Regions from separate parts of the Chryseomicrobium aureum genome, predicted to be linked through region 4. Evidence: riboswitches for the same ligand, from Rfam matches in the RefSeq annotation. Region 4 holds a riboswitch; each other region holds the start of a gene.
What was found. Region 4 has a riboswitch for S-adenosylmethionine ahead of ACF3OH_RS12235 (hypothetical protein). Riboswitches for the same ligand answer to the same signal wherever they lie in the genome.
Positions count from the first base shown of each region.

Region 1 (8,133 bases), 160 kb from region 4:
TCGACATATTAATTTTGCGCTGTTCCCAAACCGTATGAAGACTGTGTGCCACTAAACCGATGATGATAATGCCCATCCCTGCGAGTGCGATCGGAGCAGGAAGCGGGAGGCTTAGTAGGAGCATTTCACCCGCAACGACGAACAAGATTTCTGTAGACTGAGTAGCTTCAACAGAAGCAAGGCGGCTCTGGTTGTGTCGTGCTAAATCAGTTGCCATGAAAAACAAGACAGTCGCAATGATACCCGAGCTAATTCCGACTAAAAATGATTGGAAAACTTGACTGCCAGAGGGGAGGCCGACTGTAAACAGTGCATAGCCAGCCAGCACAAGCCAAGCAGGAAGCGAAGCAATCGTCATTCCTAAAACCCGTTGGTAGGAGTCCAGGCGACCGCCGACGTGTTGCATCATCTTCCGGTTCCCAAGTGGATATGCAAATGCGGCGACTAGAACCGGCAAAGCACCTAGGGCTAAAGTTGAAAGGGGAACAGATTCAGCTTGAGGAAGATGCAACAACACGATTCCGACAACAATGATTCCTGAGATGAGTAGAGCTGCTCGTGGAACTGTCTCGCGCTTTCCATTTGCTGATAGAAACAGTGGAGCCAAAAGAATACCCGCAATAATCGTGAATTGCCACATGCCAGCTACTAGCCATCCAGGGCCAAATGCTGCGGCATACGTAAGAGGTGCGTAAAACAGCACAAATCCAACAAAGCTCCAAAGCAACCAAGGCTTTGGAGCGGATGTCATATCGTTAGTAAGGGCAGGTAGTCCTTTTCGGAAGTAGACGATGGCAATCAGAAAGGGCACCATGAAGAAGTAGCGTAGAGAAGCGCTCCACATCCAACTTCCTCCTGACAGCTCCATTGCATGATTTAAAATGAATGTCACTGCAAAAAACAGTGCGGACAAAATTCCTAAGCTGATTGCCTTCATTGCTTCATCCCGTCCTTTAATTTGTTGGTTGTACGGCGCGTTTCACGATTTCTTGTACGACTTGTGTCGCTTTTTCCATGTTTTCAATTGAAATATATTCATATTTGCCATGATAGTTTTCGCCGCCTGTGAAAATGTTTGGCGTCGGCATGCCCATGTAAGATAGTTGTGAGCCATCCGTACCACCGCGGATTGGAATAATAAGAGGTGCAATTTCTAAATCTTCCATGATTGCTTTCACATGATCGACGATATGCATAACAGGCGTGATCTTCTCACCCATGTTGTAGTACTGGTCGTTTAGTTCAACTGTGATTGCGTCCTCTCCGTACTGTGCACGGATTGCATTTGCCGCATCATGGAAACGTTGTTTTTTCTCTTCAAATTTTGCTTTATCAAAGTCTCGGATGATATAGTCCATCACAGTTTTTTCGACTTTGCCGTGAATGTCCATCAAGTGAACGAACCCATCATAGCCATCCGTCTTTTCTGGTACTTCTTGTGGAGGCATATGCGACTGGAATTTCATCGCCATCGTGATGGCATTGACCATCTTATCTTTCGCAGAACCTGGGTGAACGCTGACTCCATGTGTTGTCACGCGTGCGCCTGCTGCATTAAAGCTTTCGAATTGTAGTTCGCCAAGAGGGCCACCGTCCATCGTGTACGCATAATCTGCACCAAATGCTTCCACGTCAAACTTGTGCGGGCCTCTACCGATTTCTTCATCCGGTGTAAAACCGACACGAATCTTACCATGCGGAATATCTGGGTTTTGTAAAAAGTAATCCATCGCTGTCAAGATGATGGCGATACCTGCTTTATTATCTGCACCTAGAAGGGTTGTTCCATCCGTCGTCATCAGTGTGTGGCCTTTGTAGTTTTTGAGTTCTGGGAAGTCGGCCACTTTCATGACCGTTGAGTCGTTTAACGGAAGATCTTCGCCATCATAGTTTTCGACGAGTTGAGGCTTCACATCTTTCCCCGTGTAATCTGTCGCAGTATCCACGTGTGCTAAGAAGCCGATCGTTGGAACGTCTTCAGTAGTTGTCGCAGGAAGAGTAGCAAATAGATAGCCGTTGTCATCAAGCGTGATCTCTGTCATTCCCATCGTTTCAAGTTCTTCTTTGAGTACATGAAGCAGATCCCATTGACCTTCAGTTGAAGGGGTGGACGTGCTTGCTGCGTCAGATTGTGTATCAATTTTCACGTAACGCGTCAGGCGTTCGATTAATGTGTGTTTCATCTAAATCCTCCTTATTTTTCAGTGAACAGACGTTGAACAGCGCGTTCAATTGTAGAGATTGTGTTGACATCTTGGAAGCTGATGCCGAGTTGAACAGCTGTTTGGGCAATCTCTGGACGAATTCCCGATAGTGTCGATTCAACACCTAGAAGGCGTAAAGCCTCAATCAATTGGAAAATCTGTTGAGCAACCATTGTATCGATGATGGCCACTCCAGAAATATCTATGAGTAAGCTGTGGACACGCTTTTGTGTACATTGAGAAAGTGCGTTTTCAAATATGTATTTCGCGCGGTTTGTATCAATATCGCCAACGAGTGGTAATAGAGCAACCCCATTACTGAGCGAAATAACTGGCGTGCTGAGCTCATTGATCATCTCTTGTTGTGCACGTAACTTAGAAAGTGAGTAGTTATGATGCTCTTCTGTGAACCATGTCATGAGCTTGCCAAACATTTTTGTGACACTTGCAATCCACTTCTGTACAGTCTCATGCGAAAGGTCTTCAGCTTGTCGTTCATATTTAAACAATAACTCTATATATTGTTGTTGGGTATTGAAAAATTCTTGCAGGATATGGTGAAGCGGTGTGTTTAGATGTTCTGGGTCACGTGCAATCTCTAACACCCATTCTTCAAAATGTTTTACGAATACCTCTTCGTCTTCAATAAAGAGTTTACAAAAACGCTCATGAAATCCGTGGTTTTGCTCTTTGATTGTCTGGATCACTTTAGGGTCGTTCGATGCGTAGACCCCGCTTGTCGAGTTTTTATCAAGGGCTGCATACCACGCTTCTGTTAAGTCCCATGTGTTGTTCACTAGATAGTCGTAAAGCTTTTGTTCGGGTGTCATTACACAATCTCTCCTTTAAGGTAGAATCACTTAACTCCTAGTGTAGAGGACAATCATGAAAATAGGCAAGTCCGCGCGGGACCTGCCTACTTACAAGTTAAAGTGCCTCGTCATTCACGCTGTTTAAATACGCTTCGATTTCTTCAATGACGCCTTCGATGCTGCCTTGTTCAAACGGTGATTTCAGGTTTGCCGCTTCTACTAACTTTGTGAATGGAAGAGATCCTCCAAGAGTACAAAGGTGAAGGTAGTCTTTCCAAGCGCCCTCAAAATCTTCACGTGAACGTTTCCAGAACTGGAATGCACAGATTTGCGCGAGTGTATAATCAATGTAATAGAAAGGTGATGCATAGATGTGGCCTTGGCGCTGCCAGAATGACCCTTCTTCTAGATAGGCATTCCCATCATAGTCGCGATGAGGCAGATACGTTTGTTCGATCTTTTTCCAGGCTGCTTTACGCTCAGCTGGTGTCATTTCAGGATTTTCATAAACAACATGCTGGAATTCATCGACAGCTACCCCATAGGGTAAGAACAATAGCCCGCTCATCAAGTGCGAATACTTATATTTTTCTGTCTGGTCTTTAAAGAAGTTTTCCATCCATGGCCATGTGAAAAACTCCATACTCATCGAATGAATTTCTGCAGATTCATAAGTCGGCCAAATGTACTCAGGAATTCCAATGTTGCGGCTTGAGAATACCTGGAATGCGTGACCCGCTTCGTGTGTTAACACGTCGATGTCCCCAGATGTCCCATTAAAGTTTGAGAAGATGAACGGAGAATCGTGGTTTTCGATAAATGTACAATATCCGCCTGCTTCTTTCCCTTTTTTCGCGACAAGGTCCATCAAATTACGGTCGAGCATGAACTGGAAAAACTCGTTTGTCTCAGGAGACAGCTCTTCGTACATCTTCTTTCCACCATCAATGATCCATTCAGGCGAACCTTGTGGCGTTGCGTTTCCTGTTAAGAAGGTTAGTGGCTCATCGTAGTGTTTTAATTTCTCTACACCGATGCGCTTTGCTTGTTTCTCATACAGTTTAGTCGCGACAGGTACAATATAGTCGCGCACTTGGTCGCGGAACGTCTTTACCATCTCCGCATTGTAATCGATACGGTTCATACGGATATAGCCAAGTTCGACGAAGTTTTTATAGCCCATCTTGTGCGCAATCTCTGTACGTACTTTTACAAGCTCATCATAAATTGCATCGAATTTCTCTGCGTGAGATGCGAAGAAACCAAACGATGCTTCTTTTGCCTTTTTACGCGTTTCACGGTCTGTCGATTCTGCAAACGGTCCTAGTTGAGCAAGTGTCAGCGTCTCGCCGTTAAATTCAACTTGAGCAGAAGCCACAAGCTTTGAATAATCCGATGCCAATTTATTTTCTTTTTGAAGAAGTGGCATGATCTCTGGTGAGAACGATTTGATTTGGAACTCGGCTAAATCAAACAATTGTTGTCCCCAGCGTTCTTCTAAATTTGAACGAAATGGTGAGTCTACAAGGGCTTTGTAATAGTCTGTCACGATCTCTTCCATCTCAGGAGAGATTTCATCAAAATAATCCCGTTCACTTTGATAAAATTCATCGTTCGTGTCAATGGATGCGCGGATGTAGACAAGGTTTGCCATTGTCGAAAAGTCTGCACGCAGTGTGTTGAGAGTTTGAATCGCTTCATTTTGCTCTTCATAAGAAGACGCGGCCTTGAATGCTTCTACTGCCTCTTTTGCGCGTGATTTGAGAGCAACCATATCCGGACGTTCATATGTATACTCTTGGAATTGTGTTGTCATGCAAAATCCTCCTTGGATTCTTCGATAATCGAAGGTCTCACCGTCTATTCTTTCGCAATTCAGAGTGTTTGGCAAGCGATTTCTGGCTGAAAAAACAGAAAATTTCAAATGGGGTGTTGACAGATGTTTCCTTGCTGTTTTATACTTCAATGCAATAGACAGACGTATATGTACTCTTATCCAGAGTGGCGGAGGGACTAGGCCCTGCGAAGCCCGGCAACCAACAAGCAATTTTGCTTGGAAAGGTGCTAATTCCTACAGATCGATTTCGGTCTGGAAGATAAGAGGAGGACAAGCTGAGGCTCCTCTTCTTAATTGAAGAGGGGCTTTTTCATTGTCTCTTCCTCTCTGGATGTCTGCTCTACCCAACAAAAAGGAGGAAGAACAATGACAAACTTACGACCAGAAACGATTTTACTTCACGGAGGCCAACAACCAGACCCCGTCACAGGATCACGCGCGGTACCCATCCATAAGACCACTTCATTCGTTTTCCAAAACACAGAGCACGCGCAAAATTTATTCGCACTGAAAGAGGCAGGCAACATTTACACACGTATCGGCAATCCGACAGTCGATGTGTTTGAACAACGCGTCGCCCAACTTGAAGGAGGGACAGCTGCCGTTGCATTATCCTCTGGAATGTCTGCAATCGCCTTTTCTATTTTGAATATTGCAGGGGCAGGCGATGAAATTGTTGCCGCATCGAACCTGTACGGTGGAACATACAACTTATTCGCCCATACACTTCCACGCTACGGAATCACTGTGAAGTTTGTCGATTCCACAGATCCTGAGAATTTCCGTGCAGCGGTCACTTCGAACACGAAAGGTTTCTTTGCTGAAACGATTGGAAATCCAAGTTTGAACGTACTGGATATCGAAGCAGTCGCGCAGGTTGCGAACGAAGTGGGTGTACCTCTCTTGATCGATAACACATTTGCTACACCGTACGGAACACAGCCGATTCGCCACGGTGCCCACGTTGTCATCCATTCCGCTACAAAATGGATTGGTGGGCACGGGACTACAATTGGAGGTGTAGTGGTCGATGGCGGAAATTTTGACTGGAACTCAGATAAATTCCCGGGATATACAGAGCCAGACGTGACCTACCACGGTCTGCGTTACGGAATTGACGTACCACAAGTAGCATTTGCTATCCGACTTCGCGTGCAATTGCTGCGTGATTTTGGACCCGCTCTAAGCCCGGAATCGGCTTTTTCTTTCCTGCAAGGTCTGGAGACACTTCACTTACGCGTCCCAAGGCACAATGAGAACGCACAAGTTGTGGCAAACTATTTGAAGCAACATGAAGAAGTAGAGTGGGTGAACTATCCGGGACTTGAAGAGCATCCTTCTCATGAACTGGCGAAGAAGTATTTAGGACAAGGTGCCGGCTCGATTCTAACGTTCGGAGTAAAAGGTGGGAAACAGGCAGGGCAATTATTAATTGATTCCATTCCATTGTTCTCGCATGTAGCAAATGTAGGAGATGCCAAATCATTGATTATCCATCCGGCCTCCACGACACACCAGCAATTAGGTGAAGGTGAAGAACTTGCGCGAACAGGTGTGACGCCAGAACTTGTTCGTTTGTCGATTGGATTGGAGCATATTGACGATATTTTAGAAGCACTAGATGCAGGATTACAAGCTGTTAAAAAAGCCGCTCTTCCCGTCTAATTTGTCCATACAAGAAAAACAAATGTATCCTCAGGAAAGATTTTTCTTGTTTTCTTTAAAATCTTCCTCTAAAATAGGAAAAATACTACGGTGAATGGACTTGGAGGAATGAAGATGGCAAAACTACGAGCAGCAATTTTAGGATACGGGACAGTGGGACAAGGAATCTACCGCATTTTGCAAGATAAAGGAGAAGAGTTGCAACGCTCTCTTGGCCTCGACATTGAAGTTGGCGCAATTCTTGTGAATGATTTGGAAAAACCTCGTCCTGCAACCCCGGGCGTTCTCATCACAGATAAGTTCGACGACATCTTGGCCATTCCTGGATTGCAGGTCGTATTTGAAGCGATTGTAGGGGAAGACCCAGCCTATGGGTATTTATGCCGGGCAATTGACAAAGGGTGCCATGTCATCACAGCAAATAAAGTCATGTTCTCGCGCTATCATATCGATCTTCATGAACGAGCGAAATCAAAGGGTGTCTATATCGGGTACGAAGCCACTACAGCAGGGGGCGTACCGGTCATCAAGACCCTCAAGAACCTGTTGCAAGTCAACACGGTCCATCGCATTCAAGGGATTTTGAACGGGACGTCGAATTATATCCTGACTTCAATGCGCACAGACAATAGTGCCTTCGACGCTGCACTTCGTGATGCGCAAGCACTTGGCTATGCAGAAGCAGATCCTTACAACGATGTATCCGGAATGGATGCGTTTCATAAGCTGATGATTTTGAGTGCGCTCGCATTTGATAAACAACCAGAACGAAGCGAGGTGGATGTAAGAGGAATCGATACAATTACATTAGACGATATTCAGCGCGCACAGTCGGAAGGCTTACGCTACCGTCATGTCGCTGAAATCGTTCAGCACCCCGATGGACGTTTAGAAGCTTCTGTAGGCCCACAACTAGTGGGACCAGACCACCCACTGTATGCAATCGAAGGAGTGAACAATGCAGTGGCAGTCGATACAAACTACATCGGCACATTGACACTTGTTGGCCCTGGAGCAGGGATGTACCCGACGGCGAGTGTGATGGTAGAAGATTACGCGGAGATTATTGGGAAGCGGGCTGGGTTTATGATTTCGATTTAGTTTTAGATGTGGAGCCGACTGTTCAGAAATTGTGCAAGATGACAGCGGAGCCCGTGAAGCGCTCTTTGCTTCATGGGATGCGATGGCTTCTTGCGGGATTTCTAGGAGGCGCAACTCGATTCCATTCGAAGTCGAAACCACAACCAGCCTTTGCGGGCGCGGCTGATTCCGAAGCGTGTTTCTGGCGTTCGCAACTCGATTCCATTAAGATGTGGAGCCGACTGTTCAGAAATTGTGCAAAGTAAGACGTTGAGTTCCACTGCGAGGCTGCTTTCCGTGGGCGCTGCGTGAGCTTCCTCGTCGCAGGCTCCTGCGGGATCTCACGGCAGACTGGAATCCCACTGGAGTCAACCCCTCCATTCCACTCAACTTTAGATTTAGATGTGGAGAACGCCGGCATACACCAATTTGGGTGTATGCCGGTTTTTTGTTTGCGAACTGAGCGGTCGTTCTTCTACCGAAACCATACTTTCTTCTACCGAAACTTAGATTTATTCTACCCAAATCCACATTT
Region 1 covers NZ_CP171117.1:2,497,929-2,506,061, reverse strand. The annotation lists gene ACF3OH_RS13150 (multidrug resistance efflux transporter family protein) at 1-937, opposite strand, end outside; gene pepT (peptidase T) at 954-2,183, opposite strand; gene ACF3OH_RS13140 (STAS domain-containing protein) at 2,195-3,034, opposite strand; gene ACF3OH_RS13135 (M3 family oligoendopeptidase) at 3,132-4,832, opposite strand; SAM riboswitch class I at 5,006-5,119, shown strand; gene ACF3OH_RS13130 (O-acetylhomoserine aminocarboxypropyltransferase/cysteine synthase family protein) at 5,220-6,518, shown strand; gene ACF3OH_RS13125 (homoserine dehydrogenase) at 6,633-7,619, shown strand.
Region 1: linked by a shared signal. The riboswitch ahead of ACF3OH_RS13130 (O-acetylhomoserine aminocarboxypropyltransferase/cysteine synthase family protein) and the one ahead of ACF3OH_RS12235 (hypothetical protein) in region 4 are both predicted to bind S-adenosylmethionine.

Region 2 (8,133 bases), 400 kb from region 4:
CAGTGGGTGGGTGCCCTTATTGGAAATAGGTATTCATTTTGTCAAACATCGCTTGCGTCTCTTCCGCCGTCTTGCGGATGATGAACATGCTACCTTTGAACTCTTTGTTGATCGCTTCTTCTACTTCAGGATGTTGATACAATTCAACAATCTTTAAGTAGTTTTCGTTGTCTGCTTCATCTGCACGAGATGCGATGATATTGATGTACGGCTCGATGGACTCGGATTCTGTATCTTCATACACAACAGCGTCTTCAGCTGGAATAAGACCTGCTTGTACGGCCACACCATTGTTGATTAAGGCAATGGCAACGTCCGGAAGAACACGTGCTGTCTGTTGGGGTTCCATAGCGACAAATTCAAGCTCTAACGGGTTTGATGTGATTTTGTCTAAGTCTCCAGTGATCCCAAAATCGTCAGCTAGTTCAATCACACCTGCTTCTTGCAGAAGGTTCAGTGCGCGTGGAAGTGTTGATGCATCATTTGGAATGGCGACTTGATCACCTTTTTGCAATTCATCTAGTGACTCGATTTTATCTGAATACACACCAAGTGGCGCAAATACCGTTGTACCAACAGGTGCCAAGTCTTCCCCAGATTCCGCCACAAAGTTTGAGAAGAACGAGATCGTCTGGAACGCGTTCAAATCAATGTCCCCTGCTGCAAGTGCTTTGTTCGGCATGATGTAATCTGTGAATTCTACTACTTCTAAATCAATGCCTTCCTCTTTTGCAAGTTCTACGATGACCGGCCATTGCGGGCTATCCGCACCGTTCACCCCAATTTTGATTGTCTCTTCTGACCCATCGGCTGAGTTACAAGCTGCAAGTGTTAGAGCAGCTGTGGCAGCAAGTGCTGCAAGTTTTAGTCGTTTCATTTTTTAATCTCCTATCGTCTCATAATTTTTTTGGATAATGTATTGCCAAGCCACTGGGCGAGTTGCACCAGAAGAATCAAGATAATCACCGTCACGACCATGACGCTCGTATCAAAACGTTGGTAGCCGTATGTAATCGCGATGTGCCCGAGACCACCACCACCGACATATCCGGCCACTGCCGAGAAATCGATCAAGCTGACTGTCACAAACGTGAGACCAAGAATCAGTGGTCCAAGCGCTTCCGGAATCAAAACGGTAAAGACGATTTGGAACGGGCTCGCCCCCATCGCTTTCGCTGCTTCAATGACACCCGGGTCGATACTCAGTAAGTTCTGTTCAACGATACGCGCGACACTGAATGTTGCCATGATGGCCATCGGGAACACAGCAGCTCCCACACCAATTGTCGTCCCCATTACGAGGCGTGTCACTGGCATCAAGAATACGAGGAACACGATAAATGGAATCGGCCGAATCACATTGATCAGTAAGTTGAGAAGGCCGTATAACAAGCGATTTTCTAAGATATTGCCTTGGCGAGAGACGAATAAAGCGAGTCCCACCAATACGCCTAAAATCGAACCGAGAATCAGAGTCAGGATGACCATCGTGATCGTCTCGCCAGTTGCTTCTATGATGCGCTGATAAAATGTACTCCACTCAACTTTCATGGATGATCACCTCCTTGATGTCGACAACGTCTGCTAGTTCACGGATCACGTTTTGAATCGCGGTCGTCTCTCCTTTGAAGGAAACGACTAGGTTTCCTAGCAACTGATTTTGGATCTCTCGAACAGCGCCGTACACAACGTTAAAGTGGACATTGTGTTGCTGTGAGATTTTTGAAAGAAGCGGCTGACTCGTCGCACTTCCGGTAAACGTTACTTGGTAGATGTGCTCATCTCCCGCTGCTCGCCATTCTTTTAGCAATTCTTGAGAAGGAAGGTCTTTATTGACCGACTGGATAAACCGTTTTGTCGTCGGATGGGACGGGTTTGTGAAGACATCGAAGACTTCCCCGTGCTCGATGACGTGTCCGTTTTCCATAATCGCCACTCGGTTGCAAATGGTTGAAATGACGTTCATCTCGTGTGTAATCAAGAGCACTGTGATGCCGAATTCTTGATTGACGCGCTTCAAAAGTTTCAAGATGTCCTCTGTCGTTTCCGGATCAAGTGCGGACGTTGCTTCGTCGCAAATTAGGATTTCCGGGTTCGTTGCAAGAGCTCGCGCAATCCCAACGCGTTGCTTTTGCCCCCCCGAGAGTTGCTCAGGATAGTTATCTGCTTTATCAGATAGGCCAACGAATTCAAGTAACTCTTTTGTGCGTCTTGTGATTTCCGCTTTTGGCGTGCCTTCAAGTTTCAACGGATAGGCAACATTCCCTGCAACAGTGCGGGATGTGAACAAGTTAAAGTTCTGAAAGATCATCCCGATTCGTCGACGTTGCAAGCGAAGTTGTTTGGCTTTTAGAGATGTGATGTCGGTATCATTGATTTTGATGACGCCACTCGTCGGCTTCTCTAGAAGGTTCACGAGGCGAAGGAGCGTGCTCTTACCAGCTCCACTAAACCCGATGATGCCGAATATGTCGCCTTTTTTGACGTCGAGCGTGACGTTTTGGACGGCGTGCACATCACGCTTCCCGACTTTGAATGTTTTGGATACGTTTTGGAATGTAATCATGGTGGACTTCCCTACTTTCTTGCTAGAGTGCATAAAAAAAGACCTTCATCTCTTAAGAACATAAGAAATGAAAGCCATGAAAAAGCCTCTCAGTCTTATCTCTCAAGTGGTGGACACTTGCAGGATTTGGCACTGACGCATGCGCGCTTTGCCGAGACTTCACAGGGCCTGTCCCTCCGTCTCTCGTGATAAGAATTGCTGGTATGTAGTTTTGAATTTAGTTCGTCTTGCTAACTGTTTCACAGTCTAAAGCATCAAAGTTTTGTCGTCAATAGTAATTTTACTAATTTTTTTAGTAGTCTGACTATGTAAGCGGTTGCTTTGTTGGTACGACGCGGATAGTTTTTTATTAGTTTTATTGAAAATTCTTTAAAAAGCATTATTTTGATTTCCTAGATGTGAACAAGCTATCTAATAAAAATCAGCTTCCTTTCTAGTACAGAAAGGAGGCTCGTCTCATGTAAGCACGTTCGATTTGTATTTTGTCAGCAACTGCTGTGGAATGTGGCAGTAATCATCCGGACAGCGAGCAAGACGGTCTTGGTGTTCTTCTGCACTTCGTACATAATTGGTAAGCGGCAGAACTTCTACAGCAATTCGGTCCTCATCTTCACGTTTCTTGATGAACGCCTTGGCCTGCTCTACATGTTTTGGGTCTATACTATACACCCCAGTTCGATACTTCTCCCCGACGTCTTCTCCTTGTTTGTTGATACTGTATGGATCGATGATTTCAAAAAGATAGCCCATCAACTCGTCGACAGATACCACATCTGGATGAAAAGTCGTTTTTACACATTCCGCATATCCGTCATATTCCCCGTCTAACGTTTGAGAAGTTCCATTTGCTCTTCCTGCTTCAGTCGAGACAATCCCTGGCAACGTCTTCACAAATGCCTGCACGCCCCATAGGCATCCCCCTGCTAAATAAATCGTCTGCATGCAAAATCTCCCCTTGTACTTCAATTAGAATAGAGATTAAATCATTAGTTAGTTATTTCTATTATCTCATAACACCCTAAAATTCTTTAGTAGATGATGTAAAGTCAGATAGTTTATGAATTCATCCGTCAAAATGACTGCAAACGGAACGGTCTATATAGCTACTAAAAATTAAATAGTTTTCAGGTTTCCTTTGACTAAAAACCGATTTTCCCTGTGTTACGTAAGCTTTTACATTGACGTCACATTTCCTTTACATTCAGTTGATATCGTTGCCGTGTACCAAACAAAAGGAGGAAATGTGTATGAAAAAACAGCTTGTAACAGCCGCTTTGGTGGGAGGACTTGTCGTATCCGGGATCAGTGTCAATGTGACAATGGATTACGCAGAAGCACGGAATGATAACGCTCATAATGGGAAAGTCAAAAATGTAATTTATATGATTCCAGACGGCTACAGTGCCGCCTATGCAACGAACTACCGTTGGTTCAAAGGCGAAGACTCTTCTTTTGATCCATATGTAAAAGGTCTAATCAAAACCTACTCAGCAGATACAGAAGTGACGGACTCAGCTGCTGCTGGGACGGCGATGGCAACAGGTGTAAAAACGAATAACGGGATGGTCGGTGTGACACCCGATGGCAAAGAAGTCGACTCTATCTTAGATGCGGCAGAAGCTGCGAAGAAATCTACAGGGCTAGTTGCCACTTCTACAATCACACACGCGACGCCAGCTGTGTTTGGCGCAAGTGTCGCATCACGCGGTGATGAATCGTCGATTGCCCCGCAATATTTTGAGAACGATGTGGACGTGCTCCTCGGAGGAGGCCGTGACTACTTCGTTTCACTAGAAGAAGGTGGTAAACAACCTGCCGGAAACTTAGTGGAAACTGCTCAGAATGATGGCTATGAGTATGTGACCTCTCGTGAAGAGTTACTAAAAGCGAAGAGTGGAAAACTACTCGGTTTATTTGCAGACGACGCAATGGCTCCTGAACTGGAGCGCGGTGAAACGGATCAGCCAAGTCTGGCCGAGATGACGGATGTCGCAATCCAAGCATTGAAAAAAGACAAAGACGGTTTCTTCTTAATGATAGAAGGCTCACAAATTGACTGGGCGGGTCATGCACATGATGCAGCTTGGGCGATGACAGACTCCCAAGCATTCGATGAAGCTGTTGCTGCTGCTCTTGAATTTGCGAAAAAAGATGGCAATACACTTGTCGTCGTTGCAGGGGATCATGACACAGGTGGCATGTCCGTCGGTTCCAACAGTGTGTACGATGTAAAAACGGAAGTACTTCATGACGTTACAGCTACTGGTGACTTTATGGCTGCGCAGTTAAATGAAACGCGTAACAATGTGGAGGAAGTCGTAGAAGCGCACACAGGGTTTGATTTAACCGCTGAAGAAATTGAAGCCATTGCTTCTGCCGAAAATCCTGCACGTGCTATCAACACAGTTGTCAGCGACCGCGCGTTGATCGGCTGGACAACAGGTGCACACACCGGGACGGATCTTCCAATCTACGCATATGGCCCTCAATCTGACTTGTTCACAGGTCTTTTGGACAACACAGATATTCCAAAACATATGGCGAAAGCAATGAAAATAAAGTTCGGCAATTAAGTTTCGTACCTAGAGCAGCCTCACTTTTGTGGGGTTGTTTTTGTTTTAGTAGACAAACCAGATTTTGTGTTGTATACTAGGTTTAATAAGTTCATGAAGTACAACACATTTAATTCACCTATTACAAAAAGTATCTGTGTATTATTTCCGTACTTTTTGTAATACGTGAATTTTTTTATTGCAGAAAAATGATCTTATTAATAATTTATAATGGAGGTCATTTATATGACACAAGGTACAGTAAAATGGTTTAACGCAGAAAAAGGTTTCGGATTCATCGAAGTTGAAGGCGGAGCAGACGTATTCGCTCACTTCTCAGCAATCCAAGGTGAAGGATTCAAATCTTTAGACGAAGGTCAAAAAGTTGAATTCAACATCGAAGAAGGTCAACGCGGACCTCAAGCTACAAACATCGTAAAACTTTAATTTTATGATACGAAAAGGCATCCCATCTGGGGTGCCTTTTTTGTGTTTCGATTCACAAAAAACCTCTTCTCTTTTGATAGTTTTCTGCTAAACTAGGACTATTCTAGTTTGACTTTACTCCCACCCTGAAAGGAAGAACCCGATGATCCGACCAGCCACCTCTGATGATTTAAAAGAAATCTTAGCTATCTACAATGACGCTATTGTCAACACGACCGCTGTTTATTCGTACCACGCTCAAACTTTAGAAGACCGCACGATTTGGTTTGATCAAAAGATGAAAGATGGCTATCCTGTGATTGTCTTTGAAGTCGACGGACATGTAGCTGGATTTGCGACATTTGGTCCCTTCCGCGCGTGGCCTGCCTATAAATATTCGATAGAACATTCGGTGTATGTCAGCAACGACTATCAAAAACGTGGAATCGGACGTACATTGCTTCAGGAAATCATTCAACTTGCCAAAAATGGTGAGTATAAAACTTTAGTTGCCGGAATCGATGCAGCGAATGAGAAAAGCATCTTGCTTCATCAAAGTCTTGGCTTCACGCACTCTGGAACTTTACGCAACGCCGGTTACAAGTTCGAGCGCTGGCTTGATCTTGCGTTTTATCAACTGGATCTCGAAGGACCGGAGACCCCGGTGGAAGGCTGAAACACTAGGGAGTTTACACATGAACCTACACACTCAATTATCGAAAATCGACCCACGAACTCGTGTCCTTACTGGCTGGAGTGCATATCTCCACGCGAGGTGGGAAGAAGCTTTTGCTAGTCATTTAACAACAGTTGAAAAGAAAAGAATCTATCTGAAGGGTGTTGGGGACTACTCAGGTTATTTATGGCATGTGTTCAGCTATCAAACACGCGAACATCTTTCTAGAAGCGAGGCAATCAGTGCATTTCATGCCTTGCGTAAAAAGCGCTGTTTTGTGTTTTATCAATATTCGAATGATGCTTTTTTGATAGAAGATTCTTTTCGTATAGATATGAACATGCTGCAGAATGAAGAAGACATTTACCTGGTAGACGCGGATTTCACATGGACGTTTGTGATCACGCATGAAACCGAGACGTGTGGGCCGTATTTTGCTAAAGTGTGAACAGAATTCGATGGTTTCTCATTTCCTATATATCTTCTCTGTTACGTTTCAAAGAAAACCGGATAAAGTGCGCGGTTTTCACGTATAATGAGAACTATTGACATATGTACGGAACAGATTGTGAAGATATATGACGAAAAACTAGAAAATGAGGTATTTGAATGACAACCACACGCTTTACAGATTTACCGATTAGTGATGATATCCGCCGCGCCTTGACGATTTTGAAATATGACACACCGACTGAAGTACAACAAAAAGTACTTCCTCTTGCATTTGAAAACCTGGACCTTGTAGTGAAATCTCAGACAGGAAGCGGAAAAACAGCTGCATTCGGGATCCCTGTAGCGGACCAGATCATCTGGGAAGAGAAAAAGCCACAGGCGTTGATTTTGACACCAACGCGTGAACTTGCTGTTCAAGTGCGTGAAGATATTACAAATATCGGTCGTTTCAAGCGCGTGAAGGCCGTTGCACTTTACGGAAAAGAGCCATTCTCGAAACAGCGAGATGAGCTGAAACAAAAGACACACGTAGTTGTGGGTACACCTGGCCGTGTGATGGACCACATCGACCGCGGAACGCTAGACCTTGAGATGGTGAAGTACTTGATCATTGATGAAGCAGACGAGATGCTAAACCGTGGTTTCATTGATGAAGTCGAAGCCATCATCAAGCAAGTGCCTTCTGACCGCGTCACAATGGTCTTCTCTGCAACGCTTCCACAAGACATCGAAAGCCTTTGCCATGCATATATGCAAGACCCAACGTACATCGAGATTGAATCGACTGGTGTCACTGCTGATACAATCGAGCACTCGTTAATTGAAGTAAAAGAAGAAGACAAAATCGCGCTTCTTAAAGACATCACGGTTGTTGAAAATCCAAACAGCTGCTTGATTTTCTGCCGTACGAAAGAAAATGTTGATACGGTATACAGTGAACTTGAAGAAGCTGGTTACCCAGTCGAGAAACTTCATGGCGGGATTGTGCAAGAAGACCGATTCGCTGTAATGGAAGGCTTCAAACTTGGAAACTTCCGCTACCTTGTAGCTACAGACGTGGCTGCACGTGGAATCGATATCGATAACGTCAACCTAGTCATCAACTATGATGTTCCAATGGAAAAAGAAAGTTACGTTCACCGTACGGGCCGAACAGGTCGTGCTGGTGCTGCTGGAACTGCGATTATGTTCGCTACTCCTTATGAAAATAAATTCGTTCGTGCCATTGAGCGCTACATCGGCTTCGAACTTCCTAAAGCAGAAGCTCCGGAAGAACAGGAAGTGAAACGTGCTCGCTACGATTTCGACGAGAAGCTAGCAAGTCGCCGTGTCGTCCGTAACAATAAGACTGCCCGTATCAACCAAGACATCATGAAGCTTCACTTTAGCGGCGGGAAAAAGAAAAAAATCCGTGCTATCGATTTAGTCGGTACAATCGCCAATATCCCGGGTGTCACTGC
Region 2 covers NZ_CP171117.1:45,661-53,793, reverse strand. The annotation lists gene ACF3OH_RS00310 (MetQ/NlpA family ABC transporter substrate-binding protein) at 17-877, opposite strand; gene ACF3OH_RS00305 (methionine ABC transporter permease) at 889-1,551, opposite strand; gene ACF3OH_RS00300 (methionine ABC transporter ATP-binding protein) at 1,541-2,566, opposite strand; SAM riboswitch class I at 2,659-2,761, opposite strand; gene ACF3OH_RS00295 (peptide-methionine (S)-S-oxide reductase) at 3,023-3,508, opposite strand; gene ACF3OH_RS00290 (alkaline phosphatase) at 3,814-5,139, shown strand; gene ACF3OH_RS00285 (cold-shock protein) at 5,365-5,565, shown strand; gene ACF3OH_RS00280 (GNAT family N-acetyltransferase) at 5,708-6,220, shown strand; gene ACF3OH_RS00275 (DUF4275 family protein) at 6,240-6,668, shown strand; gene ACF3OH_RS00270 (DEAD/DEAH box helicase) at 6,830-8,133, shown strand, end outside.
Region 2: linked by a shared signal. The riboswitch ahead of ACF3OH_RS00300 (methionine ABC transporter ATP-binding protein) and the one ahead of ACF3OH_RS12235 (hypothetical protein) in region 4 are both predicted to bind S-adenosylmethionine.

Region 3 (8,133 bases), 660 kb from region 4:
ATATACGAGGTCAGACGTCATAGGACATAGCCAAGTCGAAGCACGGCCAAATGAATGAAATCAATCGCACTTTTTGCAACAAATTCACGATCGGTATGCTGATGAATATCATGGCGCGCAGACGTCCATTCCGAGTAATGAAGCGTCGGGAATTTTTGACCCGCCATCCATGTGCGCACAGCTGGCACTGAAATCACTTTGTCCTCTGCTGCCAGTTGTAACCAAACAGGCACTGTCCATTCGCGTGAAGATTGTCCGACTGTTTTCATTCGCTCTTGCAATGCTTCATACCATTCCGTAGTGACCGTCGTATGTACGAGTTCGTCTTCCTGATATTCTTGTTGGAGAGCGGCATCGGAAATATAGAGTTCAGCATCGAGTGGAAACTCAAGACGTTGATTGATTGTTAATTTTGCTATCCGGTTTGACCATTTCGAAGGGGTTGCTTTTAAGTCGATCCAAGGACTTGTCAGAAGAAGGCCTGCAACCGACTCTCTCGGTTTTCGCATATAGTGAAGAATCGTCGTAGCTCCGAATCCGTGCCCCAGTAAAAATATCGGTAAATGAAATTGGCTAGCATACTCTATGGCGCGCTCCAAATACAGTTCATATTCATCAATCGATTCATTATGGAGGCCTTTGTTCTTCGCGGCTTCTCCGTGACTTGGAAGATCACCCATGACAACATGGCAGTCGTTGCTTCGTAAATATTCTATAACCCATGCGTAGCGTCTATGATGTTCCAATACATTATGGACGATAACGACAATGGCTTTCGGTTGGTTTTCGGTTTCCCATATCCACATGGCTACCTTCCCCTTTCTCATTCTGCTACACTTACTTTATAGTATAGCAAGGGTATAGAAAGGAAGTCTGTTATGATCTATCCATTTGGCGAAAAAACTCCAAAAATCCATCCGTCCGTGTTTATTGCGGATTTCACGACCATCACAGGAGATGTAGAAATCGGTGAAGGGTCTTCAGTATTTTTCAACACTATCATTCGCGGCGACGTCAATGCGACACGCATTGGTCGTAAGGTCAACATCCAAGATCTTTGTTGCCTTCACCAAAGTCCCCAGTTCCCACTTGTCATAGAAGACGAAGTAACGGTCGGTCATCAAGTGACACTGCATAGTTGCACTATCCGGAAAGGTGCCTTAATTGGAATGGGTTCCATCATTTTAGATGGTGCCGAAATCGGAGAAGGTGCATTTATCGGAGCCGGTAGTCTCGTCCCTCAAGGAAAAGTGATTCCTGCTGGTATGATGGCATATGGACGGCCAGCGAAGGTTGTGCGGGCTGTCAACGAGGAAGATAAGAAGGACATGGAGCGCATAGTGCGTGAGTATCATGAAAAGGGTCAATACTATAAAGGTTTGCAAGAATAATAAAAAAACTCCCAAGGAAGTAAATTCCTCGGGAGTTTCCTCATTTTATAAACCAGCTTTTGCTTTCAACTCAGCTGCTTTGTCTGTTTTTTCCCAAGGTACATCGATGTCTGTACGACCAAAGTGTCCGTAAGCAGCAGTTTGCTTGTAGATCGGACGACGAAGATTAAGCATCTTGATGATTCCCGCTGGGCGTAGGTCAAACAACTCGCGAATCCATGTTACCATGTCTGCTTCTGTTGCTTTTCCTGTACCGAATGTATCCACAGCGATTGAAACTGGCTGTGCTACACCGATTGCATAAGCAAGTTGCACTTCTACTTTATCTGCAAGACCCGCTGCTACGATGTTTTTCGCAACATAACGTGCTGCATATGCTGCAGAGCGGTCAACTTTTGTTGCATCTTTCCCAGAGAATGCACCGCCACCGTGACGTGCATAACCACCGTACGTATCAACGATGATTTTGCGGCCAGTTAAACCAGCATCTCCTTGTGGTCCACCGATTACGAAGCGGCCAGTTGGGTTGATAAAGTATTTCGTGTTTTCGTCAATCCACTCAGCCGGTACGACTGCGTTGATGACGTGTTCTTTCAAATCAGACTGAATTTGCTCTAGAGTAATTTCAGGAGCGTGTTGTGTAGAAATTACGATTGTATCGACACGCACTGGCTTGCCGTTTTCATCGTATTCAACAGTCACTTGTGTTTTACCGTCTGGACGTAAGTACTCAAGTGTTTCGTTTTTACGTACTTCCGATAAGCGACGTGATAATTTGTGCGCCAAGCTGATTGGAAGTGGCATTAATTCTTCTGTTTCATTACAAGCAAATCCGAACATCAGACCTTGGTCACCCGCTCCGATCGCTTCGATGTCAGCGTCTGTCATGGACCCTTCGCGTGCCTCAAGTGCACGGTCTACTCCAGCTGCGATATCTGCAGACTGCTCATCAATTGCAGTTAAAACAGCAGATGTATCTGCGTCAAAACCGAATTTTGCACGTGTGTAGCCGATTTCTCGAACTGTTTCACGCACCGTTTTTTGAATGTCTACATAAGCAGATGTTGTAATTTCTCCAGCAACTAGAACAAGTCCAGTTGTGACAGTTGTTTCGCACGCTACACGTGCATTCGGGTCTTCAGTTAAGATTGCGTCAAGGATCGCATCTGAGATTTGGTCACAAATCTTATCCGGATGGCCTTCTGTTACTGATTCCGAAGTGAATAATCGACGTTGTGTCATGATATATTTCCTCCTTCTTGATCCTGCGGGATTGCTCCCGTGAATTGAACCGGTACTCATTCCCCATGGCAAGCCTAGAATACTTGAAGCTGTTTTGGATTTGGCGCATGGTTGAAGGCGTTCATAAATAATAAAATCCTTTCACTCACTAATGAGGAAAGGATGATTTCTTTGCACCTTTCACTCTTATCAATCAGGGGAATCCCCTGTCTCAGGTTGGGCACCTTTTCAATAAGTCTTGCATCTCTATCTTATTGAGGTTGCCGGGTTTCATAGGGCCTGACCCCTCCACCAGCTCGGGATAAGAGTATCCGTTCAATTTTCCATCATACGCATTCACCTATCGAAAGTCAACAAAAAACTGTGTGAAAGTCCCCACAAAAAAATCACTAGTCAAGTGACGTATTAGTGTAGACTATTTAGTTTAATGTGTTATACTAATTCACATATTAGCATTCCGTCACTTCGGAAAATCTATTTAAGGATGGTATTTAACCTATGCAATCGATCGATACAAAAAGCGCAATTCAGTCTTTATTATCGGGAGACCAAGTCCACACGCAACTATCTGTAGCGGAACTTGTTGAACAAGCAACTGCTCGTGGTGAAGGTATGCTGACTTCAACTGGTGCACTACGTGCTGAAACTGGAAAGTATACGGGGCGTTCCCCAGAAGATAAATATATGGTAGATGAAGATATTTCACGTGATAAAGTAGATTGGGGTTCAGTCAACCGCCCAATCTCAAAAGAAGTATTCCAAAACTTATATGCTAAAGTTGTCGATTACCTACAAGCAAAAGATGCTCTTTTCTTATTTAAAGGATTCGCTGGTGCAGACGAAGCGTCTCGCCTACCAATCCAAGTAATCAATGAATACGCATGGCACAACTTGTTCGCCCATCAATTATTCATTCGTCCAACTGCTGAAGAGCTTGCTAACCACGAAGCACAATTCACAATTGTGAGTGCTCCAACGTTCAAAGCAGATCCTGCAGTTGATGGTACGAACTCTGAGACGTTCATCATGGTGTCTATTGAAGAGCGCATCGTATTAATCGGTGGTACGGAGTATGCGGGTGAGATGAAAAAATCCATCTTTGGTATTATGAACTACTTGCTTCCGGAGCAAGGCATTCTTCCAATGCACTGTTCTGCAAACGTAGGCGAAGAAGGCGACGTTACATTGTTCTTCGGTCTATCTGGAACTGGGAAAACAACTTTATCTGCTGACAAAGGCCGTCATTTAATTGGTGACGACGAGCATGGTTGGTCCGATACGGGCGTCTTCAATATGGAAGGTGGATGCTACGCAAAATGTATCAACCTAACAGAAGAAAATGAGCCTGAGATCTATAACGCAATCAAATTCGGTACTGTTCTTGAGAACGTAGTCGTAAACGAAGAGACGCGTGAAGCAGATTACGATGACAACTCTTTAACAGAGAATACACGTGCTGCTTACCCAATCGATTACATCGACAACATCATGGTGCCTTCTGTTGCTGGTCATCCAAAAACAATCGTGTTCTTAACGGCGGATGCGTTTGGCGTATTGCCTCCAATCTCGAAATTAACAAAAGAACAAGCGATGTACCACTTCCTAAGTGGCTTCACATCAAAACTTGCTGGAACTGAGCGCGGGATCACAAGCCCACAACCAGTATTCTCAACATGCTTCGGTTCTCCATTCCTACCACTTCCAGCTGCTGTATACGCAGAGATGCTTGGAAACAAAATTGACGAGCACGGCGCAAACGTCTACCTTGTCAATACAGGTTGGACTGGCGGAGAGTATGGCGTTGGAACGCGTATGAAACTTTCTTACACACGCGCTATGGTTCGCGCTGCAATCGAAGGGAAACTTGAGAACGTAGAAACAGAGCAAGGATCTGTATTCGGCGTTGCGATTCCTAAAGAAGTTCCTGGCGTACCAAGTGACGTCTTGAACCCACGCAATGCATGGGCAGACAAAGATGCATATGACAAAAAAGCAAAAGAACTTGCAGATAGCTTCCGCGAGAACTTCAAAAAGTTCTCTGGTGTTTCTGAAGAGATCATCTCTAAAGGTGGACCAATTATTTAATTGGACATACAGAACAAGGCCTACTCAATCCGAGTGGGCCTTGTTTTTTGCACATTTTCTTTAGTTAGTTTCCATAATATGACTTCGGTAGAATAAAAACCGATTTGGGTAGAAGAAATCACGGGTAGTGTAGAAGAAATCTCCAATTCGTCCTATGAACGCTCGCTCAGCGCCCCTGCTCAAGCATCCACTCGAGCGCTTCGCGTAAAATCTGTCGGTTCAGTGGGTCGGGCACAAAGTGATGGTGGTTTTCTAGATACCTCGTAGTCACAGGCATATTTAAACCTTTCAATTTCTCCTCCAGAATCGTCGCGTGCTCAAACCCAACATTCGTATCTAGTTCCCCATGAATGATGAGAACGGGTGCATTCATACGTTCTAATTGCTGTAGCACGTCACGATCTTCAAACGCTTCTGGAGCCCTTTTAGGGGTCCCGCCGTAGATGCGTTTCATCATCCGGCGCATGTCTACACGTTCTTCATATGTCAAATAGATGGAAGACACTCCTCCCCAAGTCACGAGCGAGGTCACTTCGGGTCGCTTCACCGCTGCCCACAAGGCCATGATTCCACCACGACTAAACGCAAACAGATGAATACGTGTATAGCCGCAAGCCGCTAAATAATCAACAGCTCCGTAAGCGTCTTGACGATCGGCACCCACAAACTCGTCTTTTCCTTCGCCTCCAAACGAACCGCGATAGTGCGGTGCGAATACCGTAAACCCTTGAGCTGCAATTTGTGCAATTCGAGCTCCTCGTACTTTTCCGATTTGATTGATTCCTCCGCGTAAATAGACAATGGCTTCTTGTGCCCCTGCAACTGGTTCAGCTAGCCACCCCTTTACGAGAAATTCATCAGAATAATAGGTCACTTCGTGTATGCGGACTTTGCTATTTGGACTAGGAATCCGATGTTTCTTATAAAGTGGGAACTTCTTTTTTAGTTGAGTCAGGATTGCTTCCATCCCATCGTCTTTCATATAAAAACTCAAAAACGGATGTCTTTCAATATCTCGAAGCGTCATCCACTCGCGAGCCGTCGTTTCATGGAGAGCATCAAAGTGATCCGCCTTTTTAAAATCCGCCAAGAACACGGTTTTCACAAATGGTTCATCGCTTTGCACTTCGTAAGATGCGAGCCAAGTAAGATTTTGAATCTGAATCGCAGTCTCTTCATAAACTTCTCGAAGGGCTGCATCTTCAAGCGATTCCCCTCCTTTCCGTTTCCCACCTGGAAATTCATACCCTCGCGTAGAGTGTTTGGTTAGTAAAAACTTTGGACCTTTGCGAACAATGACGAGCACATGATGAGACTCCCTTTCAAACTGATCGGGTTCAAATGATAACTTAACTTGTGTATTAGTCAAATCTTGAAATAGCAGCATTCTCTCACGCCTTTCTTCCCTCACAGTATAACAAAAAAACGTACGCAACTAGTGCGTACGCTGCTTCTATTCGTTTGTGTCCCCAAGGAATGCGTTGAGCATCCACTGGTGTTTTTCGATACTTTGATAGATGGCGTTTAGCAGATCTTCAGTCATATCATCTTCGTCTTTCGCTGCTTCGTCCATTCCTTTTTTCAACGATTTCATAATCGTGTCAAAGTCTTTGACGATGGTCCCAACCATTTGCTCAGTTGATTCTTTCCCTGTTGCTTCCTTAACTACTGAAAGTTCAAGGTGCTCTTTTAGTGTTGCCGTTGGTTTTCCACCTAACGTAAGGAGACGCTCTGCAATCTCATCCATATGCAGTGTCGCTTCGTTGTAGAGTTCTTCAAACTTCGCGTGTAGTGTGAAGAACGTTGGTCCCTTTACATACCAATGGTAATTATGTAACTTCGTGTACATGACGGACCATGTGGCTACTTGTTTGTTCAGTTCTTTGTTTAAAGCTGCTGACATAAAAACATCTCTCCTTTTAAGTCGGTCTACTATTCATATTCCCATCTTATGGAGTAAACTAAACATCATGAGGTGAACTGATATGAAACAAATTTTTATAGCGATTATTCGCTTTTACCAAAAAGCTATCTCTCCCCTGACTCCACCAAGCTGTCGCTTTTACCCGACCTGTTCTCATTACGGTGTAGAAGCCATCCAAAAACATGGCGCAGTGAAAGGCGGATTTTTAACAGTACGCCGTATATCAAAATGTCATCCTTTTCATGAAGGCGGATTAGACCCTGTTCCTGACGAATGGCCACCAAAAAAGTAATTGGTGGTTTTTTGTTGCATTTTTTTTATGCAGCTTGTATGATTAGAAAGTCATTTATAAAACGTAATCATTACTATTTGGAGGAAATTATGAAAAAATATGCTTTGCCCCTATTTGCTGCTTCCGCTTTAACACTTGCCGCTTGTTCTTCAGAAACACAACCAGAAACTGAAACACCTGAAACACAACCTGCAGAATCAGCAGAACAGGTGGATACACTTTCCATCTATACTACTGTTTATCCACTGGAATACTTCTCAGAAAGAATCGGCGGAGAATTTGTAACAGTAGAATCTGTATATCCACCTGGCGCTGACGAACATACCTTTGAGCCTTCCCAGCAAGACATGATCAAATTTGCTGATGCAGATCGTCTATTTGCTATCGGTTTGGGATTAGAAGGATTTATTAGCAGTGCAAAAGATACTCTTGCAAATCAGCAAGTAGAAATTGTTGAACTCGCGGATTCAATTTCGGATGATATGCTTTTAGATGCGACAGACGACGGACATGATCATTCTGAAGAAGAGGAGCATGGACACGACGAAGAACATGGACATGATGATCACTCTGAAGACGAACACGGCCATAATGAGTCAGCAGATTCTCACGAAGGACACGACCACGGTCCACTTGATCCACACGTGTGGATTTCTCCTACACTAAGCATTGAACTAGCAAAAACGATCCGTGATGAATTGATTGAAGCTTCTCCTGAAAACGAAGAATTCTTCAATGAAAACTTTGCAGCACTTGAAGAAGAGTTGATTGCACTAGATGCTTCTTTTGAAGAAATGGTTTCTGAAGCTACCCGCGATACATTCTTTGTATCTCACGCAGCATTTGGATATTGGGTAAAAGACTATGGCCTTAACCAAATTGCAGTCGCTGGTATCAGCACGCAAGACGAGCCTTCGCAAAAAGAGTTGGCTTCTTTAGTCGATCAAGCACGTGAGCAAGAAATTGAGTATATCTTAACAGAACAAAACGTTTCATCAAAGCTGACTGAAATCATTCGCAATGAAGTCGGTGCTGAAACTCTTTCTCTTCATAACTTAGGTGTTTTAACTCAAGAAGATATCGACAAGGGTGAAGACTATATTTCATTAATGGAACGAAATATCGAAACACTGCGTACAGCTTTGCAATAAGCTAACTACCAAAATAAAAACCAGTTGCTTCTCTAGATCTTTAAGAGA
Region 3 covers NZ_CP171117.1:1,685,915-1,694,047, forward strand. The annotation lists gene ACF3OH_RS08785 (alpha/beta hydrolase) at 18-806, opposite strand; gene ACF3OH_RS08790 (gamma carbonic anhydrase family protein) at 879-1,391, shown strand; gene metK (methionine adenosyltransferase) at 1,437-2,636, opposite strand; SAM riboswitch class I at 2,817-2,941, opposite strand; gene pckA (phosphoenolpyruvate carboxykinase (ATP)) at 3,132-4,718, shown strand; gene ACF3OH_RS08805 (prolyl oligopeptidase family serine peptidase) at 4,885-6,105, opposite strand; gene ACF3OH_RS08810 (Dps family protein) at 6,172-6,621, opposite strand; gene yidD (membrane protein insertion efficiency factor YidD) at 6,704-6,934, shown strand; gene ACF3OH_RS08820 (metal ABC transporter solute-binding protein, Zn/Mn family) at 7,024-8,085, shown strand.
Region 3: linked by a shared signal. The riboswitch ahead of metK (methionine adenosyltransferase) and the one ahead of ACF3OH_RS12235 (hypothetical protein) in region 4 are both predicted to bind S-adenosylmethionine.

Region 4 (8,133 bases):
AGGAAAACGATCCCGTCGTGACAGATACGAAACCAAAATTAATGGACTGGTCCATCTTCAAAGACCAGGGCTATAGATGGTTCTTAGTGGCCGCCCTCTTCTTCAATTTTACGTGGCAAATGGCTTGGGGACTTTTTAACATCTATCACGTGCGAATTGCCGAAGCGACAATTTTTTGGTTTAGTATGTTCTCTGCAGGAAACATGTTGATGCAGTTCTTTACCTATCCCCTGTGGAAAAAGTGGTCCGAGAAGTATTCCAACACGCTCGTGTTTATTGTCTTAGCAATCGGGATGGCTTCCGCGCCATTCTTTACCGTATTGACGACAAACTTCTTTTTACTGTTCTTAGTTCAAACGACTTCTGGTTTCTTCCTGTCCGGGGTTATCTTAGTCCTCTTCAATATGCTACTCGAACATAGTCCAGCGGATAAACGTACGTATTGTATCACGACATATAACGTCTTACTTTCTCTCATGGCATTTATTGCACCGCAGATCGGGATTTTGTTTCTTGAACTGTTTGGCATTGTTGAAGCTATGCACATCAATGCGTTCTTACGACTTTCAAGCAGTCTTGTGTTCTTCGCCATGTTTTGGTTCTATTCGCGTCATAAAAAGCGGCCTGAAGTTGCAGTATAACGATCAAAAAAGGTGGAGATTCGTATAAACGCGAATCTCTACCTTTTTCTTTAGAGATTATAGTTTTCTCCCCAATCGCGCCGCTGCTTGAGCAAGCGCCTCATACGGCTTGGACAATGCTTGTTCCACCGTACATTCCCTTGACACAATGGCTTCTACGTACGAAAAATGAGGAACGAGCAAACTCTTCTCCTGAGACGGAATCATACCAGACAACAACGCGACTTTTACCCCAACTCGTCGCGCACGTTCTGCCACCCCAAGAGGTGCTTTACCGGATAGAGTCTGAACATCCGACTTCCCTTCTCCCGTAATCACCAAGTCCGCTTCTCGCAAATACTGGTCATACTCGATAGCATCCAAAACTGAATCAATTCCTCGTTCGAGATGCGCCGGAAAGAAGGCAAGCAAGGCCATCCCTAAACCACCTGCTGCTCCTGCCCCTGCTCTCAAGTGATGCGCTTGTCCCGTCAATTTGTACACAACGTCTGCATACCTCTGGAGCACATTTTCAAGAATAGACGCAAGTTCAGGGGTGACACCCTTTTGTGGCCCGAAAACAGCCGTCGCTCCACGTTCGCCTAGTAGTGGATTGTCCACATCGCAAGCGATTGAAAAATCACAAGAAGCGATACGTGAATCAAAATCTGAAAGGTCAATTTCTCCTAACTGTAGATAGTCCGGCAAGTGCGTTCTGAGTTCCATTCCAGAAGTATCATAAAAACGTATCCCCAGTGCTCGGAGTGCCCCAATCCCACCATCATTTGTCGCACTTCCCCCAATTGCCACGATGAACTTGCGGCATCCCTCATCCAGTGCATGCCGAATGAGTTGACCCGTACCGAATGTCGATGCCCGAAGCGGATTGCGGTCAGTTGGAGCTATGTGCGTAATCCCAGAGGCTTCTGCCATTTCAATGACAGCTGTTACGCCGTCTCCAAGAATGCCATAGTGAGCTACGATTTCTCGACCTAAAGGATCTAAGACAGGTACATCAATCAGCCGACCAGCTGTGGCATCCACTAAAGCTTCAAGTGTACCTTCTCCTCCGTCGGCAATCGGAACAACCGTACAATTGATGTCTGGACGAACAGATTGAATCCCTTCTCGAATAGCCATTCCTGCTTCTTTCGCGCTAAGAGTTCCTTTAAACGAATCTGGACTGATGATGATGTTCATGTTCCTCACCCCATTTCATAAACGCTTACAAAAAGCCTAGCAGGTACTCTCACCCGCTAGGCTTTCGTTTATTCTCCGCGCTTTGAAGCGTACCAGCGCGCTGCCGCTTGTCGTAACACCTCTTCAGGCTTTTCAAGCGCTTGCTCTACTTCTTTCTCTGAAGTGGCAAGTACCACGACTTCATTGAAAACATCGTTAGCTTCTTCAGCCACATCGATATCGCCACTTCCAGCAAACAATGTCACCGGCAAGCCTTTGTCCCCTGCAAACTTCGCCACGCCATGCGGTCCTTTTCCTTCTAAGAACGTATGCGCATCAAGGCGTCCTTCTCCAGTAATTACGTGTGTAACACCAGACAATGCATTTTCCCATCCTGATCGCTTCAGCACAAAATCGATTCCGTGATACCACTTGGTCGGGAAAAATGCTTGGACGGCTCCGCCTAAGCCTCCTCCAGAACCCGCTCCTGCTCGGTCATGCAGACGAACCCCGGTATGTGCCTCGATGACATCTGCTAGCTGTTGGAGTGCTGCTTCCACTTCTTCCGACTCTTCTGCTTGCAGGCCTTTCGTCTCCCCATATAGACGCGTTGCACCTTGAGGCCCTATATATGGAATCTGTACATCACTCACTACTGCGAATGTACATTCTTGAAGACGTTTATCAAACTCTGCATCATCTAACCGATCAAGATGTTTAAGTTGTACCAAATCTCCTGACATTTCCTGACCCTCTTTGTCTAAAAACTTCAATCCAAGAGCCCGTAACATACCTGCTCCTCCGTCATTTGTTGCACTGCTCCCAATTGCCAAAACAAAATTGCGATGCCCTTCATCAAGTGCTGCACGAATCAGTTCACCGGTGCCAAACGTAGACGCGAGTCGTGGGTTCTGTTCATGCTTTTTGACATAGGAGAAACCGGAAGCTTGCGCCATCTCAATCACACATGTATGACGCGAAAGCCCTGTGACACCATACTTCGCCTCAACCGGACGGCCAAGCGGGTCATGAACAGTGGCCGTTTTGTATGTTCCTCTCGTTGCATTCATAAGCGCATCCAAAGTTCCTTCCCCTCCATCTGCAATCGGGAACTCTACAATTTCAAGCGTTGGATCGACAGACTGCAAGCCTTGTGCAATAGCACGGGTTGCTTGTTTAGATGTTAACGTTGTTTTCCAAGCATCTGAGCTGATGATGAATTTCATGGCTGTTCCCCCTAAAATAGTCGTTTGACGGATGGACCGAATAAGTAGAAATGTAAATCCTGTTTCTTTTCTTCTATACTTCGTGATAGTCGCGCAATCTCCTGCTCAAGTGCTGTAATTTCTTCGATCGCCTCATCGACTCGCTGGCGAGATATCTCTTCCCCAAGCTCCAAGTAGTGCAACTGCGCTTCTAGTGCTTTGACCTGTTGATGACGCTGCATAGCCCCCGCATAGCTTTTGACTTCTTTCGTCTTTAATTCATACAACTGCTTTTCAAGTGCTTCTTTTCCCATGTGAATCGCCTCCTAAAATTGTGCCAAACAAAAAACTCTTCCCCACGAGAGAGAAGAGTTGCAAGTGCACAATTTCTCCTCATCGTTCAGGTATCCCCTGTTGGATGGAGCACCTTACCGCGCGGGCAGGTTGCTGAGACTTCGTAGGGCCAATTCCCTCCATCTCTCTTGATAAGAAAAGAGTTCATGTTCAGTTAGGTCAAGTATAGCAGAAAGAGGGGGAATTTCCCAGCCTCATTTCGATCGGATATCATCTTCATCAGCATTTTTATGGTTATACAGTTCGTTCTCGCCATCTTTATCCGCAGGGTCTTCCCGATAAAAGAACGGATCACTATCGATTTTTTCTTCTTCAGTCAATGATTTTTCATCGCTTGGCATTGGAATCTTCCCACTATTTACTTTCTCTTTATCTTTGTCTTTTTCAAACATTGTGCATCCCTCCACTTATTCTGAATTAGTAAAGTATTCCCTCCAACCACCTGTTTAAAACGACTCGAGCAGGGAAATAGGAATTCAAGGAGGCGATTTGAAATGCCATGGACAAAAACGGACTATCCCGATTCCATGAAAAATTTAGACGCTAGTGTACGGAATAAAGCGATTGAGATGGCAAATGCGATGGTGGATGACGGTATGGAAGAAGGCCGCGCCATTTCTATTGCAACGGCGAAAGCACGTGACTATGTTAGCGGGAGTGACAATTCTTCACGCCCTCATTATGTAGTGAAAGCACATGAAGACGACTGGATACTTATGAAACAGGACGGAGAAAGGGCCATTAAGACGGCTACTACAAAAGAATCGCTTCTTGAAGAAGCAAAAACATATGTCAATGATAAAGATGGCATTTTAAAAGTGTTTAAACAAGATGGATCCGTTGAAGATACCTATTATGAATGAGGAGGAATGGTGATGAGCGAAAAATTAAAGGTAGGCATTATTTTAGGGAGTACGCGTGATGGTCGGGTCAGTCCACAAGTTGGAGAATGGCTCGTCGAAAAAGCGAAAGGTCGTGAAGACGCCAATTATGAACTGGTAGATATCAAGGATTTTGACCTTCCACTGCTTGGGACAGCTGAATCAGAAGGTGTAAAACGATGGAATGAAAAGCTCGACTCCCTCGATGCCTTTGTATTTGTTGTCGCAGAATACAATCACAGCATGACGGGAGCTTTAAAAAACGCATTTGATAGTGCGAAAGAGTCTTGGCACAACAAAGCAGCTGGAATTGTCAGTTACGGATCTGCAGGAGGTACACGTGCAGCTGAGCATGTTCGACAAGTATGCGCTGAGCTTATGATTGCAGATGTACGTGTACATCCTGTCTTATCCTTATTCTTAGATTTTGAAAAAGGACAAACATTTACACCTCGTGACCTTCACGACAAAAACGTCAACGACATGTTTGACCAAGTACTCGCATGGGGCGGGGCATTGAAACCACTACGTACAAACAAAGCCTGAGGAGACTTCCTCAGGCTTTTGGCATGATGGAATATGGTTCCCCTAGCCAGTCCATTAATTCGTCAAACCCATCTCGCCCACTTTTTAAGCCGAATTCATATAACGCAGACAACCGCTGTGGATTGCGTTCTGCTCGACTGATTTTAAACGTTTCTTGTGGATGAATAACAAATGCATCGCCTTGCGTTTCTAATTCATCCAGCCAATCCAGGGTATTGTTGATACATGAACTTACTGACGCCTGAAAACCGGGAAGCTGCTTTGCGATACCCCTTTGGACGTGTCAAAACGACAACGGGGCGCTCTACTCCATCCTCAAGTGCTTTCTTTAATGGGATTGGATCGGCAATGCCACCGTCCATTAACTTTAGCCCCTTATACTCAACTGGTGCAGCCATAAAGGGTAAAGAACTAGAGGCCCGAACCACCTTCAAAATCTCATCCCGAGGTGCTCCTTTTTCAAAATAGATTGGTTTTCCACTATAGCAATCAGTCGTTCCAATGACAAAACGTTCCGGAGATGCAGAAAACGTTTCGTAATCGAATGGGACAAGTTCATTCGGCAACTTATCAAAGAGCAAGTCCATCCCAAACAATTCTCGTTTTGTCACTAAATTTTTTAAAGAAATATAATCCGGATGCGTCACATAGTCAATGGATACTTTCCGATTTCTATCTCGTTGTCTAGCTGCATAGGAAGACCCGTGACATGCCCCTGCCGAAACCCCTATGACATATGGAAAATAATAGTCCTGCTCCATAAATGATTCTAAAATACCTCCAGTAAAAACGCCTCGCATGCCTCCGCCTTCTAAAATTAATCCAGCTCCGTTCATCGCGACCTCTCCTTTTTACTTCTCTCATTCTAGTATTTCGCAAAAGCAATCAGGAAGCAACTGGAATCTCGAAATTAAATCCTATCAAAGCACTTTGAATTGGAATTTAAATACCTGACTTGGTATACTGTTTGAACAAGAAACAACATGAAAGTAGGGAAAAAAATGACGATTTACCAAAGTATAACTGAATTGATAGGCGATACTCCTGCCGTCAAATTAAACCGCGTTGTCCCAGAAGGTGCAGCGGATGTTTATGTGAAACTTGAAATGTACAATCCTTCAAAAAGCGTGAAAGACCGCGCAGCGAATAATATGATCAAAGCAGCGGAAGAACAAGGTCTGATTCGTCCAGGTGACACAATTATTGAACCAACAAGTGGGAATACAGGTATAGGTCTTGCCATGGTTGCAGCAGCACGTGGGTACCGTGCAATTTTAGTTCTTCCTGATAATAGTACACAGGAACGAATCAATCTCTTGAAAGCCTTTGGTGCTGAAGTGGTTCTCACACCGCAAGACGAAAAAATGCCGGGGGCGATCGGAAAAGCACTGGAATTGAAAGAATCGATTCCCAATGCATTCATTCCACAGCAATTTGAAAACTCCGCAAATGCTGATGCACATCGTGGCACTACGGCTCTTGAAATCCTAGAACAAATGGATGGTGAGTTGGATGCGTTTGTAGCGACTGCTGGAACGGGTGGTACGATCACAGGAACTGGCGAGACCCTAAAAGCTCACCTTCCAAATCTGTATATCGGCGTTGTAGAACCAAAAGGCTCACCTGTATTATCTGGAGGAAAGCCTGGTCGCCACAAGCTTGTCGGAACGAGCCCTGGATTTATTCCGCCAATTTTGAATACATCAATTTACGATGAAATTTTCCAAATTGAAGATGACCAAGCCATTGACCTCTTCCGTCGCCTTGCGCGTGAGGAAGGTATATTTGTTGGGCCTTCTGCCGGGGCCGCTGTTTATGCAGCCATTGAAATTGCAAAACGCTTAGGTCCTGGAAAAAAGGTTCTTTGCATTGCTCCGGATACAGGTGAACGCTACTTATCAATGGGACTGATTGAATAAAGAAAAAGCGGGTATATAAAAGAGGTATGTTCATATTGAAAGGAGACCAAAAGTATGTCAAAACGTATTCTAATGGTATTAACCAATCACTCCGAACTACCGAACGGAAAAAAAACTGGTGTCTGGCTATCTGAATTTGGAGAAGCTTACCTCGCCTTTCAAAAAGAAGGATATGATGTAACAGTCGCGAGTCCGAAAGGCGGCGAGATTCCGATTGACCCTACGAGTTTGGAAGGCGAAGTATCCGATGAAATGCTCGCTACTAAACAATTTATTGAAAACACCGAACACCTAGATCATCAAGATGCTAGCCAGTTCGACGGCATCTTTTTACCAGGAGGTCATGGCACGATGTTTGACCTTCCGGATAATACAAAACTACAAGAGCTGATTCGCTCTATCTATGAAGCTGATAAACCTGTCGCTGCTGTATGTCATGGTCCAGCTGGTTTAGTCGGTGTCACACTTTCAAACGGCGATCCACTCGTCAAAGGAAAAAAAGTAAGTGCGTTCACAGATGCTGAAGAGAAAGATACAGGCCTTCAAGATGACATGCCATTCTTACTAGCTTCAAAGCTTGAAGAATTGGGCGCACACCACGAAGCTGCAGATAACTGGAGCGAAAAGGTAGTACGTGACGGTTTCTTAGTTACTGGACAAAATCCACAGTCAACGGAAGCTGTTGCCCATGCATTTATCGACACATTAAAAGAGTAGGCGATTGCCTACTCTTTTCTTATGTCCAGCGCCCTTTTAAATCCAGTGCTTGGCGAATCTGATTAAACTGATACAAGTATCCCCTTTTCTCACCGGAAAACTCTCATAAAGAAGAATGCAGTGACTATGCTTTAAGATCGAGGAACATGCACGAGGATTTGATCGTCAATTAGCATGGGGGTGGAACTAGCGGATAATACTTCTGGCTTTCCAAAAAAATACCCTTGAAAATAAGCGTACCCTGAGTCTAAAGCTCGCTTATACTCCTCAAGTGTTTCAATTTTTTCAGCAATCATCCGCTTTCCAGATCGTTTTGCTAATTGTTCTGTACATTTTTGTCGATCAAATGGTGCTTGAAAGTCAATTTTAATGAAATCTGCCACGCGAATGATTTCAGGAATACCTGCAACAGAAAGATTGCAATTAAAATCATCCAATCCAATTTGATAACCCGCCTTTTTCAAGTGTTTCAACGCTTTTAACAGTTCTTGATCAAACTCAATCGTCTCTACCACTTCAATAATCAACTGGCCAGGTGCGATGTTCCATTGTTGATGTTGAATAAGCAAATCACGAGTAAAGTTTACAAAGACGGGGAGATTTTGACTAACTACATCTAATCCCATAACATGATAGGCAGTTTCGAGTACTTGTCGTGTAGCGTTATTTGGGTCTTGCGCAGTGTAGACGTTTTCTTCACTATTCCTATACA
Region 4 covers NZ_CP171117.1:2,341,000-2,349,132, forward strand. The annotation lists gene ACF3OH_RS12220 (MFS transporter) at 1-641, shown strand, start outside; gene ACF3OH_RS12225 (glycerate kinase) at 699-1,820, opposite strand; gene ACF3OH_RS12230 (glycerate kinase) at 1,889-3,025, opposite strand; gene ACF3OH_RS12235 (hypothetical protein) at 3,037-3,318, opposite strand; SAM riboswitch class I at 3,395-3,496, opposite strand; gene ACF3OH_RS12240 (hypothetical protein) at 3,553-3,750, opposite strand; gene ACF3OH_RS12245 (DUF2188 domain-containing protein) at 3,853-4,221, shown strand; gene ACF3OH_RS12250 (NADPH-dependent FMN reductase) at 4,234-4,785, shown strand; partial or broken gene ACF3OH_RS12255 (patatin family protein) at 4,796-5,621, opposite strand; gene cysK (cysteine synthase A) at 5,787-6,704, shown strand; gene ACF3OH_RS12265 (type 1 glutamine amidotransferase domain-containing protein) at 6,759-7,421, shown strand; gene ACF3OH_RS12270 (EAL and HDOD domain-containing protein) at 7,553-8,133, opposite strand, start outside.